4 regions of the Rhizobium sp. AG207R genome follow, and region 2 is predicted to be linked to each of the others. Evidence: predicted binding sites of a transcription regulator. Region 2 holds the regulator's gene; each other region holds the start of a gene.

Region 1 (3,209 bases), on a different contig from region 2:
TGGAGCCGGATGCGGTGCTGCTGCCGAAGGTGGATGAGCCGCAGGATGTGACTGGTGTCAGTGACCGGCTTGCGGAAGCCGATGCGCCGGAAGACTTGCGCATCTGGGCGATGATCGAGACGCCGCGCGGCATCCTGAATGCAGCCGCGATCGCCGAGGCTGGCCGCACGGCCGGCAGCCGGCTCGATTGTTTCGTCGTCGGCCTAAACGATCTCAGGAAGGAAACGGGCGTCCTGCCGCAGCCCGGCCGTTCCTATCTCGTGCCCTGGCTGATGCAGGTGATATTGGCCGTCAGCGCTTACGGCCTCGAGGCCATCGACAGCGTCTTCAACGATTTCAAGGATACTGAAGAATTCGCGGCAGAATGCGGCCAGGGGGTTGCCATGGGCTTTGCCGGCAAGATGCTGATCCATCCGAGCCAGATCGAAGCCGCCAACTGGCATTTTGGCCCTGACAAGGCCGCTGTTGCCGAGGCGGAATCCATCATCGCCGCCTTCGCCGCACCGGATGCCGCCACTCTCAATGTCGTGAACCTCGGCGGGCGGATGGTGGAGCGGCTGCATCTTGTCCAGGCAGAGAGACTCGTCCATAAAGCTCGCCTGATCGAGCAGCGCTCTTCGGGCGCCGCCGGAACGCCCCGTAGCGATGTGTGATTGCTAAATACAAGAAAGATGCCTTGATGAAACTCTACCGCTTTCTCACCGGCCCCGATGACGCATCCTTTTGCCACAAGGTAAGCGCGGCGCTGAACAAGGGCTGGGAGTTATACGGCTCGCCGACCTATGGCTTCAATTCAGCAAGCGGGCGGATGGAATGCGGTCAGGCTGTCGTCAAGGACGTGGCCGGCAAGGATTACGATCCGGATATGAAGCTTTCCGAGCAGTAAGCACCGGCTGAAATTCTCATTCTTCCCGATCGTCTTGCGGCCGGGACCGATATCAGCGATCCGTCGCTTCCTCGGCGCTCGCCTCGATGCGCTCCATGTCCTCGTCGCTCAGGCCGAAATGGTGGCCGATCTCATGGATCAGGACATGGGTGATGATGTCGCCGAGGGTTTCTTCGTTCTCAGCCCAGTAATCGATGATCGGCCGGCGATAGAGGCGGATCTTGTTGGGCATGTCCCCCGTCTGGGCGGTGAAGCGCTCCGATATGCCGCGGCCTTCGAAGAGGCCGAGCAGGTCGAAGGGCGTTTCCAGCGCCATGTCCTCGAATACCTCGTCATCCGGGAAATCTTCGATGAGGATGACGAGATCACCGGTGAGCGAACGGAATTCGTCTGGCAGGTGGCTGTAAGCCTCCATTGCCAGGGATTCGAATGTACTGATGGAGGGCGAGTGGCGATCCCGCCAATCTTCGCTCTGGTCGACGCGAGCCATGAATATTCCTTCCTTGGCTGGTCATATAGAGACTTTACGCCGCTTTTACGAGTGTAGATTGCGGCAGAGGAATATTTTCTCATGAAATGGTGTTGACTCTTTCTGCAAGCTCTGGAATCCATAAGAACATAACAGGAACATTATCGATCTGGAGTGAACGTCATGGCCGAGGCTGCCGTGGCGCGGGAAACGCTTTTCGCCCTGCGTGAAACCATTGCCCGACTGGAAGGCAGGCCGATCCCGGCACTGGCCGCTGCGGCGCATGAAACGCTGACAGACAAGCCGGCGAGGCAGATGGCGGCTATTGCGAAATCCCTGCCTATTCAGCCTATGCGTGAACAATCGCTCCTTCCGATCGGTGTCGACGAGCTTGATGCGGCGCTGCAAGGCGGTTTGCCGCTCGATGCGCTGACGGAAATCCGCTCGCTCGGCCTCCGCGATGCCGGTGTGGCCAGTGGTTTTGCCCTGGCGCTTGCCGCGCGGCTGCATGCGCAAGCTTCGGATACGGTCCCGGCCAAGTCTCCGGTTCTGTGGATCGGCGATACGGTCGCGACGATGGAGGCTGGCCTGCCCTATGCCATCGGCATCAGCGATTTTGGGCTGGAGCCTCAGGCTTTTCTGCAGGCGTCGCCCCGCAAGCTGGACGATGCGCTCTGGGTGGCGGAGGCGGCGCTTGGCAGTGCTGCCTTTGCCGCCATCATACTGGAAGTACGCGGCAATCCCGCCCGTTTCGGCCTGACCGAAAGCCGGCGGTTGGCGCTGAGGGCCAAGGCGGCGGGGCGGCCCTTATTTCTGTTGCGACAGGGAGGCGAGGAGGAAGCAAGCAGCGCCCTCTTCCGCTTTTCCGTCGAACCCGCGCCTGCGCAGGCGCGGCCCCTGCCGGATGGATCGGTGCTTGGCGGCAGCATCGGTCACCCGGCCTTTCGTCTGACCTTGGAAAAGAGCCGAAACCCAGCGCCTCTTTCCATAACCTTGGAGTGGAATGCCCATGACCGCCGCTTTGCCCCTGTCTCCGATGTTCAGCACCCTGTCTTTCCCGGCGAACACGCAGCGCATTCTGGCGCTGACCTTTCCGCATCTGCCGACCGACCGGATCGCACGCAAGCGCTGGGGTCTGTCCTGGCGTTCGACAGGTAGGCTTGAAGCGCCGCCGCTCGCCTGTGCCGGCAAGCTCAACAATGCCATGCGGCTGACCGCGCTCAACGAACGGGCTGAAATGATCGGCTTGAAACAGGGGCAGGGCGTGGCCGAGGCAAAGGCGATCTGTCCCGATCTCGATGTCGTCGAGGAGGATCCGGCGGCGGATCGCAAGCTTCTGGAAGCGATCGCCGACTGGTGTGACCGTTATACGCCGCTGGTGGCGATCGACGGCAAGGACGGGCTGTTTCTCGACATTACCGGCTGCGCCCATCTCTTCGGCGGTGAAGAGGCGCTGCTCGAGGATGTCTTGATCCGGATTTCCCGGCTGGGCTTCGATGTGCGCGGCGCCATTTCCTCCGCACCCGGCCTCTCCTGGGCCGTTGCCCGCTTTGACGAGAGCCGTATCGTCCCGCCGGAGGCCATGGAAGAGGCATTGGCGTCGCTGCCGGTCGCATGTCTTCGGCTTGGCGAGGAGACTATTGCAGCCTTGCAGAAGATGGGCCTGAAGCAGGTGGGCGATCTTCTGGCCGCACCACGAGCGCCGCTTGCCCGCCGGTTCGGCGCGCAGCTGCTGCTGCGGCTCGATCAGGCCGTCGGTCTGGTCGAAGAGCCGATCTCGCCGCGCCGCCCGGTCGCGCAATTGTCGGCCGAGCGCCGGCTGGCCGAGCCGGTGCAGGCCGAAGAGGATATTCT
Region 2 (3,209 bases):
TGCGACGATGTCACGGAAAGATCGCGCGTTTTGAAAAGGATTGCACGTGCTCTGAGCCCCGGATCATTCGTGCGAACAGGTAGATCATAGAATGCCTCCATTCCTTCCGGCGTCAAAATCTCCAGATCGGCATTGGCGGCCTTGATCGTCAGGCCAAAGGAATGCTCCATAATGCGCGGGCCACCGACAAGCTCCTCGAAGAAGCCGCGATAGGCCGCCGGCTTCGGCGCGCAAAGCGCTACCCGCGCGATACCAGTCACGCCGTTTTCGTGACGCTCGAGCACACTGCGGTCAGCCGGCAGCGGATTGATGCGCTGACAGCAGAAAGCGAGAAAATCCGGCGCGCGCAGATCGGCGGCGAAGGCAAGACGAAAACCGGCCGTGGTTTCCGTTCCATCCGGCATCTTCATGGGACGGGAGAAATCCAGCATCTGCCCCGCCGAAATCGCAGCTGCTTTGAAGCGCTCGTCATCCGCCACCGCGTCATCCGTACCGAATACCACGGCCGAAAAGCCATTTTCGCCGACCCGGAAGCGATAGGCTTGATCGCGGGCAACAAAAACATTGCCATCCATGATGCTCTTCTCGCACTGCTCCGCAGACGCGACGCCCAGAGGTTCGAGATAGGTTTTATCGGCAAGGAAGACGCAGGCATTCTGCGTGCCAAAGGGATGGCGCGCATCTGGAGCCACTGTAAAACCGAGCTTGCCGAGGCGCTCGCGTGCCAGAGCGATATCGACGGTCGGCAGCACGAGATGATCCAGCGGATGCGGAGACGAAATCATGGCTTCTCCTGTTTGCTTGCCGAAGCAGATTTGCGCCCATCCCCCGCGCAATTCAAGATGGAAGCATGGAACACCCGGAGCACACGACATGGATCGAAGGCAATCTCGCAAACGTGATTGCTGATTCTCTGCCATGGCTGGCTCATGCAGCCGCGCGGCACGTTCATCCAAATGCTCGGCGCACGGGCTGAACGACAAAGTCTCGGAAGCGAGTAGAGCGGCATTTCTCTTATTTTTCTGCAGGTTAACGGAGACACAGCGCGCCGATGTTCGGAGCCGATCCATTCGCAAATGGTAATTATTTAACTGACCTCACAAGGCTTTACCGAAATTTAAGTACTTGCGGAACACATATGGAACATATAGTGTCCGTTCTGGATTTGTTTCACAGCTTTTCTTGATTCTGGGGTTCCAAGACGATGTTGACGCGCAAGCAGCAGGAACTGCTTCTCTTCATTCACGAACGCATGAAGGAATCCGGGGTTCCGCCATCTTTCGACGAGATGAAGGATGCACTGGATCTGGCATCGAAATCCGGTATTCATCGCCTGATTACGGCACTGGAGGAGCGGGGCTTTATCCGCCGGCTGCCGAACCGGGCCAGAGCGCTCGAAGTCATCAAGCTTCCCGACGCCTATAATCCGAGCCTGCAGCAGCGCCGCGGCTTTTCTCCGAGCGTTATCGAGGGCAGCCTCGGAAAGCCGCAGCCCGTTGCCCCGCCCGCTCCGTCGAAGGTGGCAAATGACGATCACAATAGCTCGGCGTCGGTGCCCGTGATGGGCCGCATCGCTGCCGGTGTTCCGATCTCGGCCATCCAGAACAATACGCACGACATTACCGTTCCCGCCGACATGCTCGGATCCGGCGAACATTATGCGCTTGAAGTTCGAGGGGATTCGATGATCGATGCCGGCATCTTCGACGGCGATACGGTCATCATCCGCAATTCGACGACGGCCAATCCCGGCGACATCGTCGTGGCGCTGGTCGATGACGAAGAGGCGACACTGAAGCGCTTCCGTCGCAAGGGTGCTTCCATCGCGCTTGAGGCTGCAAACCCGGCATACGAAACCCGCATCTTCGGACCGGATCGCGTGAAGGTCCAAGGCAAGCTCGTTGGCCTTATTCGCCGCTATCACTGACCGGTGAATTGTCGATGGCGGGTGACGTGGGCGCAATTGGCGCGTCGAATTTGCCGGTGCGCCAATCGTAGGTTCGATGCCTGGTCCAGGGACGCTGCGGGTTCTCGAATGCGGTTGAGAGGATGGGCTTGTCTCCGGTAAGCACCATTTCGATGGAGCCGGTTTTACGCAATGTCGCACCGGTTATGAGCATCGCTCCGGAACGGCAATGGTCGAGCCGTAGCCGGATTGGCGTCACGATAATGTTCCCCGTGTCGCAAGCCGCAGGCAGGTAGGCCGCGTTTTCGATAGTGACCAATATCGCGCCGTTTTCAAGCATGGCCGCGCACCATGCTCCTTTCTGGCAGGCGAAACTGCCTTGCATGGTGCGGTCCAAGGCTTCTTCCATTGCGATACGGACCGCCTTCTGTTCTTCACTGTTCAATCGCTTATAACGATCTGCCTTGCCGATTTGTGGAAGTCGGCTGTCAGCCGGGAGCATGGTCGGAGGCTGATGGTCCGCCGCAACCAGTGCCTTTTGCCATTGTTCGAAAATAAAGGCCTGCGGTCTCTCGCGATTGGTCGCGAGTATATTGTCCTGGCGCAATGCGACTAGGACGCCATCTTCGGAGATCATCAGGTCGGGTTTCGGTACGCCAGATCCGAATGCCGCCAAGCCCATGGACAAGAGCGATAATAGCAGGCCCAGATGACGAAGCCGGGTCCGCAATATGCTCATGATCAGGAAGCCGATAATGAATGTCGGCATCAGCCAGGCCGGCTGGCGACCGAAGGTAATGTCGCCTCCCCAACCAGCTACGGTTCTTGCGATCACGATAACGAGTTCCAGTCCCTCGCCGGTTACTTTCCAGAAAGGCCCGTCGAGACCGAGCGGCATGAGCAGCATCGCCGCCATGCCGAATGGCATGACGATAAAGGAGACGATGGGCATAGCAGCGAGATTGGCGGCGAGCCCATATGTCGCCAACCGGTGAAAATGCTCGATCGAGAAGATAGCCGTCGACGCGCCGCCGATGAACGAGGTCGACGTCACGCCTGCGAAGAAGCGCATGACGAACAATAGCGGACTCAATAGACGGACGCGCGGCAAAATGTTTTCGCGATGCCGCCGCCGCTTCCATAGCGAATAGCCCGACACCAGCGCCAGTGTCGCCGCATAGGACATCTGGAAGCTCGGACCGAGGACTTGCGACGGCGACAGTACAAGAATGATGATCGCTGAAAGTGCGACATTGCGCAGACTGATCGATGGCCGATCGAAAAGCACGGCCACAAGCATGAT
Region 3 (3,209 bases), on a different contig from region 2:
CCGGTAAGGACAACAAGCAGATTCCTGCGGCATAATAAATGAAAAGAGGACATGCCCGGCTTCGGGGCATGTCCTTCGCCGCCCTACGAAATCGGCGGCATATGCAAAGGCAAGCCCGGACGCGGCGCCGTAATCTTTTCCACGACACCGTTTTCCTGTTCGCTGACGAGCAGATGTTTGCCGTCGACGGTAAAAGCAATATTAGCTGGGCGCGCGCCGTCCGTGCGGATATGACCGGCCATTTTTCCCTCGGCGTCCACCATGGAAATTTCACCCAGGCCGTACATGGCGCAGTAAAGCATGCCGCTGCGATCAAAGGCGAGGCCGGCCGGCCCGCGCAGCGCGTTCACGGCGGGCGATGTCATCGACTGGACAAACATTTCCTGCCTGCCGCCAACGACCTGCCGATAGATTTTTCCAGTCAGTGTTTCACTATAATAGAGCAATCCATCGGCATCGAAGGCAATGCCGCTCGCAAAGAGCAGACCGGCTGCGAGGACACGGATGACCCGTCCCTCAGCCGGATCGATCTGATAGACGCAGCCATTGTAAGCCGCCTTGAAGAAATCGGGATGGATGTGGCCGCCTTCGAGAAGATTGGCAAGACGGATGCCAGAATCAGTCATGTAAAGCAGGCCGTCGGGTCCGAAAGCGAGTGCATTCGGATGCAGAAAGGGACCATCCGCGCTACCCTCGATGACTTGCAGGACGCGGCCTTGCGCCGATAATCTGACAAGAGAATTCTCCGGGCCGTTGGCTACCCAGAAACATCCGTCGCCATCGACCGCAATCCCCATCGGCCGGCCGCCGACCCGGCAAAGTTCCTGCGGTACGCCGCTTGTGTCGAAAAGTTTCAGACAGCGGCGACTGGCATCCATTTCCACGACCGCCAGGCGGCCGTCCGGCAAAGCCACGAGGCCGCTAGGCAGACGCAGCCCGGTGGCAATCGTTTCGTTCATGTTTTGAAACCTTCATTCTACGCATTACGAAGCCCCAAAAACTCAAAATGCTGCGCCGGAATGATACATAAGCACGAAGAAGATCCTTTTCGAGCCGGACGAGTGCAAATCCGGATAAGATTCTTGCGCCGGAGGTCACATCCGCGTGCAGGCCCTGTTCATCTTGACAGGCTTTGGCGATTCGGAACATCCATAGAACGTCCCTATATTTTCGCGCTTGCGATTCGCCGCATGCCGCGCTCCGCCTGCCGCCGGAGGTACTCAGGAGAGTCGATGACCGCCGCCTATCTGGAAAAGCTGAACCCGGAGCAACGGCTGGCGGTGGAACATGGCACGACGGCAGGCGACGGTCATATTGCCGGGCCGCTGCTCGTCATCGCCGGGGCCGGCTCCGGCAAGACGAATACGCTTGCCCATCGCGTCGCGCATCTAATCGTTAGAGGTGCGGACCCGCGCCGCATCCTGCTGATGACCTTTTCGCGCCGCGCTGCCGCCGAGATGGGCCGTCGCGTCGAGCGGATCTGCCGCGAGGTGCTGGGTGCGAATGCCGGCATTAACGCCGACGCGCTGGCATGGAGCGGCACGTTCCACGGCATCGGCGCACGTCTGCTCAGGGACTATGCCGAGCAGATCGGCATCGATCCGGCCTTCACGATCCACGACCGGGAAGATAGCGCCGACCTGATGAATCTTGCGCGCCATGATCTCGGCTTCTCGAAGACGGAGAACCGCTTCCCGACGAAGGCGACATGCCTTGCGATCTATTCACGCTCCGTCAATGCGGAAGCGCCGCTCGACGGCGTGCTGCGGGATTACTTCCCGTGGTGCGCCACGTGGGAGCAGCAGCTGCGTGATCTCTTCGCCTCTTATGTCGAGGCGAAACAGGCGCAGAACGTGCTCGATTACGACGACTTGCTGCTCTATTGGGCGCATATGCTGCAAGAGCCGCTGATCGCCGAGGATATCGGCAGCCGCTTCGACCATGTGCTTGTCGACGAATATCAGGACACCAACCGGCTGCAGTCCTCCATTCTGCTGGCTCTCAAGCCCGATGGCCGCGGACTGACCGTCGTCGGTGACGATGCGCAGTCGATCTATTCCTTCCGCGCCGCGACCGTGCGCAACATTCTAGACTTCCCCAAGGCTTTCACGCCCTCGGCCGATATCGTGACGCTCGACCGCAACTACCGTTCGACGAAGCCGATCCTTGCTGCCGCCAACGCTGTAATCGATCTCGCCTCGGAGCGCTTCACCAAGAACCTGCGCACCGAACGGCAAAGCACGGAACGGCCGCGGCTGGTGACGGTGCGCGACGAGGCCGATCAGGCGCGCTACATCGCCGATCAGATACTGGAAAATCGTGAGGGCGGCGTAAGGCTGAAGCAACAGGCAGTGCTATTCCGCACCTCCAGCCATAGCGGCCCGCTGGAAGTGGAACTCACCCGGCGCAACATTCCCTTCGTCAAGTTCGGTGGGCTGAAGTTCCTCGATAGCGCTCATGTCAAGGATATGCTGGCGGCGCTTCGCTTCGCCCAGAACCCGCGCGATCGCGTCGCCGGCTTCCGCCTGATGCAGCTCTTGCCCGGCGTCGGCCCCTCCACGGCGCAGCGCGTGCTCGACCAGATCGGCGAAGAGGCAAGCCCGATTACCGCACTCACCGAACTGCCGCCACCGCCGCGCACGGGCGACGACTGGACCGCCTTTGTCGAGACGATGCGGGAGGTCAAAAGCGGCAAGGCCGGCTGGCCGGGGGAAATCGGCCTGGTTCGCCAATGGTACGAGCCGCATCTGGAACGCGCGCATGAGGATGCCGCGACCCGCCAGGCGGATCTCGTCCAGCTCGAACAGATCGCCGCGGGCTACGGCTCGCGCGAGCGCTTCCTCACGGAATTGACGCTTGATCCGCCTGACGCCACCAGCGATCAGGCCGGCGTGCCGCTGCTGGACGAGGACTACCTGATCTTGTCGACTATCCATTCCGCCAAGGGCCAGGAATGGACGAAGGTTTTCATCCTCAACGCCGTCGACGGCTGCATCCCCGCCGATCTCGCGGTCGGATCATCGGCCGAGATCGAGGAGGAACGGCGGCTGCTCTACGTCGCGATGACGCGGGCGAAGGACAATCTCGACCTCGTCATTCCGCAGCGCTTCTTCGTGCACGGCCAGCATGCGCAGGGCGACAAACATGTCTTTGCCTCGCGCACCCGCTTCATTCCCGCGACCTTGCTGCAGTTCTTCGAGGTTTGCGGC
Region 4 (3,209 bases), on a different contig from region 2:
GAAGTCCGGCATGGAGACGCGTTCCGGATTGAGGAAGCGCTCGAACAGCAGCGAGAAGCGCAGCGGATCGACGTCGGTGATGGTCAGAGCGTAGGCGACCAGCGAGCCCGCACCGGAACCGCGGCCTGGGCCGACAGGGATATCGTGACGCTTGGCCCACTTGATGAAGTCCGCGACGATCAGGAAGTAGCCGGGAAACTTCATGCGCTCGATAACGCTCAGTTCGAATTCCAGCCGCTCGCGATAATCCTTTTCCGCATAGCCCGGCGCCATGCCGAGCGAGGCGAGACGCTGGTCGAGCCCCTCAATCGCCTGAGCGCGCAGCTCGGCGGCCTCGGCGCGTTCCGCCTCCTCCGCATCGTCCGTGGCGCCGGTGAAGCGCGGCAGGATCGGCTTGCGGGTCTTCAGGATGAAGGAGCAGCGGCGAGCGATCTCGACCGTGTTCTCCAGCGCTTCGGGCAGATTGGCGAACAGTTTCGCCATGTCGGCACGGCTCTTGAGATAATGATCCGGCGTCAGGCGGAACCGCGTATCGTCCGAGACAATGGCATTGTGGGCCACCGCCATCAAAGCGTCATGCGCATCATAATCGTCCCGCGTCGGGAAAAAGGCTTCGTTGGTGGCAACGAGCGGGATGTCATGCTCATAAGCAAGCTTGATCATCTTCTGCTCGTGACGACGATCATAGGTGCCATGGCGCTGCAATTCGACATAAAGCCTGTCGCCGAACAGCTGCTTCAGCCTCAACAACCGAGAGAGCGCCTGGGCGGCGTGCCCTTCTTTCAACGCCATATCGACGGGACCGGTGAGCGAACCGGTGAGTGCAATCATTCCTTCCGTGCCGATTTCATCCAGCCATGATGCTGCAATGTGAACGGCGCTGTTGCCCTCGCCGCCGAGATAAGCGCGGCTGACGAGATCAACGAGGCGCTCATATCCCCGCTCGGTTGCGGCAAGCAGAACGATGGATGGCAGCTTCGCCAGAGCCTGCTGCGGCCCGCGCTTCTCGCCCTCGCCGCCATCCTCCATATCGATCGACAGCTGACAGCCGATGATCGGCTGCAGCCCCTCATCCATCGCCTTTTGCGAGAATTCCAGGGCAACGAACAGATTGTTGGTATCGGTGATGGCAATAGCAGGCTGACTGTCCCCGGCAGCCTTGGCCAATATCTTCTTGAGCGGCAATGCGCCCTCTAGCAGAGAATAGGCGGAATGAACCCTGAGGTGCACGAATTCCGGCATTTCGCCGACCGGCGCTGCCGCGCCGCTGCCACCTGCATCCGCCATTTCATACCCTTCCGCACACCTGAATGAATCAGCGGCATTTTCGGCATTGCGGACCGTAAAGTCCAGAAGTTGCTCCCATCAAATATGGGAACAGCATGTGCAAATGGGGGACAAAACTTACATCGCCATCATGATGAGGGAAAAGCTGGCAACGAACATGACGATGGAAGTGAATGCTGCAACGTCTCGAATAATGTCGGTCATTTAGGCGCTCCTTACTCGTTATGTTTCTTTTTTGTTCCATTTTTGTTCGAGAGTCAATAGACACATCAGGAAATTTCATTGGACGGTTTTCTGCCCTCAGATGGACGCCGGTACAACCGAGCGTTATGCAAGGGCAAACAGGGAGATCACGATGAAATCACTTGCCGGCGCTCTCGCCATTCTTTTGACCGCAACTGCGGCTCAAGCAGAAAATACATCTGTACCCGAGCGCATCGTCGACGCCGCGATCGGCGACTGGAACAAGGACGGGAAACCGGACCTTGCCATTCTGGTAGCTCCCCCGGCGGACAAGCAGGCCGAAACCTCCATCGGCATCTACATTTATCTGCGTGACAACGAGCATTCCCTATTGCAATTGGCAGCAAGCGCTCCTGACAAGATCTGGGGTAGAGCCAGCGGTGTTTACGGCCAGGAACCTTCGATCGCCGCGCTGCCGAACGGTTCGATCGCAATCACCTCGCAGAACGATGCAATCGGCCGCGATCGTTGGCATCAAACGCTAACACTTGCCTATCGCAACAACGGTTTCGTGGTGGCCGGCTACACTTACGATGCCCGCGATACGCTCGAACCGGATAATAGCCAGACCTGCGACTACAATGTATTGACCGGTAAGGTGACGAAAGGCAGCAAGACGCTGAAGACCGACGCCAAGACCATCAACATTCAGGATTGGCAGGATGAGATCGGGGAGAAGGCCTGCGGGCTCGGCCATTAACAACGCATGTTCACTTTTTGTTCTTTACACTTCTTCGGATCCATGGCATCTTAGCCGCTCACCAAAATTGGAGAGGGTCATGCCGGATCTTGCCGAGCTGAACGATTTTATTGTCGCCGCCAAAGCCGAGACCTATGTTGGTGACGGCGAGCGGCTGCCGTCCTGCCGAAGCGGCTCGCATGACATCGGTTATGCGAGCGGCCGCTGGCGCTATCTCGACAGCTATTTCGGCGGCACGGATTTCGCGGGACAGGAACTCGTCTGGCATGACGACAAGCCGGTATGGGCCATGAACTATTTCGGCCATATCGTCGAGCCCGATCTGATCGACGGAACGCGAGCCGGCATGGTTATCAAGGCGGCACTTCTGCGCCTCTATCAGGATGAAAAACGTTTTCTAGGCGGCTTCGAATTCGAACATGTCTATGGCCGCTATATCGACCGCAGCACCGGATCGTGCGACCACTTTATCGGGCACGAAGCCATCATGGTGAATGAGCACAGGGCCTATGAGCTGGATTATCGCGGTGGCCTGATCGTCCCGTAACGGCAAATCAGACTTCGACCACCTTGCCTTCACTCAGCGTGACACGGCGATCCATCCGGGCCGCAAGCTCGTGATTGTGGGTGGCAATCAACGCCGCGAGACCCGACTGACGCACCAGTGCTTCCAGCGCATCGAAGACATAATGCGCCGTGGCCGGGTCGAGGTTGCCGGTGGGCTCGTCGGCCAGCAGCACTAGCGGTGCATTGGCGACAGCACGGGCGATCGCGACGCGCTGCTGCTCGCCGCCGGAGAGCTCGGCGGGGCGGTGATCGCCACGATGGCCAATGCGCATATAGTCGAGAAGCTGGGAGGCGCGCTCGCTCGCATCTTTACGCGAAAGCCCGGAAATAAGCTGCGGCATCATGATATTCTCGAGAGCCGAGAACTCAGGCAGCAGGTGATGGAACTGATAGACGAAGCCTATTTCGCTGC

Evidence for each region. Region 2 encodes LexA, which represses DNA repair genes until DNA is damaged. Its sites were predicted from a motif close to TGTTCNNNNTGTGTTCNG; they were not measured.
Region 1: a site for LexA is predicted at 1,499-1,516, ahead of JJQ51_RS29305 (ImuA family protein). Genes of this name have one in related genera too.
Region 3: a site for LexA is predicted at 1,142-1,159, ahead of JJQ51_RS06985 (ATP-dependent helicase). Genes of this name have one in related genera too.
Region 4: a site for LexA is predicted at 1,524-1,541, ahead of dnaE (DNA polymerase III subunit alpha). Genes of this name have one in related genera too.

Annotation. Positions count from the first base shown of each region.
Region 1 covers NZ_JAEPVT010000015.1:97,996-101,204, forward strand. The annotation lists gene JJQ51_RS29290 (HpcH/HpaI aldolase/citrate lyase family protein) at 1-653, shown strand, start outside; gene JJQ51_RS29295 (DUF1737 domain-containing protein) at 680-886, shown strand; gene JJQ51_RS29300 (metallopeptidase family protein) at 939-1,376, opposite strand; gene JJQ51_RS29305 (ImuA family protein) at 1,539-2,513, shown strand; gene JJQ51_RS29310 (Y-family DNA polymerase) at 2,491-3,209, shown strand, end outside.
Region 2 covers NZ_JAEPVT010000009.1:135,856-139,064, reverse strand. The annotation lists gene JJQ51_RS21900 (VOC family protein) at 1-785, opposite strand, end outside; gene lexA (transcriptional repressor LexA) at 1,205-1,927, shown strand; gene JJQ51_RS21890 (ComEC/Rec2 family competence protein) at 1,908-3,209, opposite strand, start outside.
Region 3 covers NZ_JAEPVT010000002.1:619,836-623,044, forward strand. The annotation lists gene secD (protein translocase subunit SecD) at 1-35, shown strand, start outside; gene JJQ51_RS06980 (SMP-30/gluconolactonase/LRE family protein) at 84-959, opposite strand; gene JJQ51_RS06985 (ATP-dependent helicase) at 1,233-3,209, shown strand, end outside.
Region 4 covers NZ_JAEPVT010000012.1:126,944-130,152, forward strand. The annotation lists gene dnaE (DNA polymerase III subunit alpha) at 1-1,287, opposite strand, end outside; gene JJQ51_RS26285 (hypothetical protein) at 1,643-2,230, shown strand; gene JJQ51_RS26290 (DUF5680 domain-containing protein) at 2,310-2,777, shown strand; gene JJQ51_RS26295 (ABC transporter ATP-binding protein) at 2,785-3,209, opposite strand, start outside.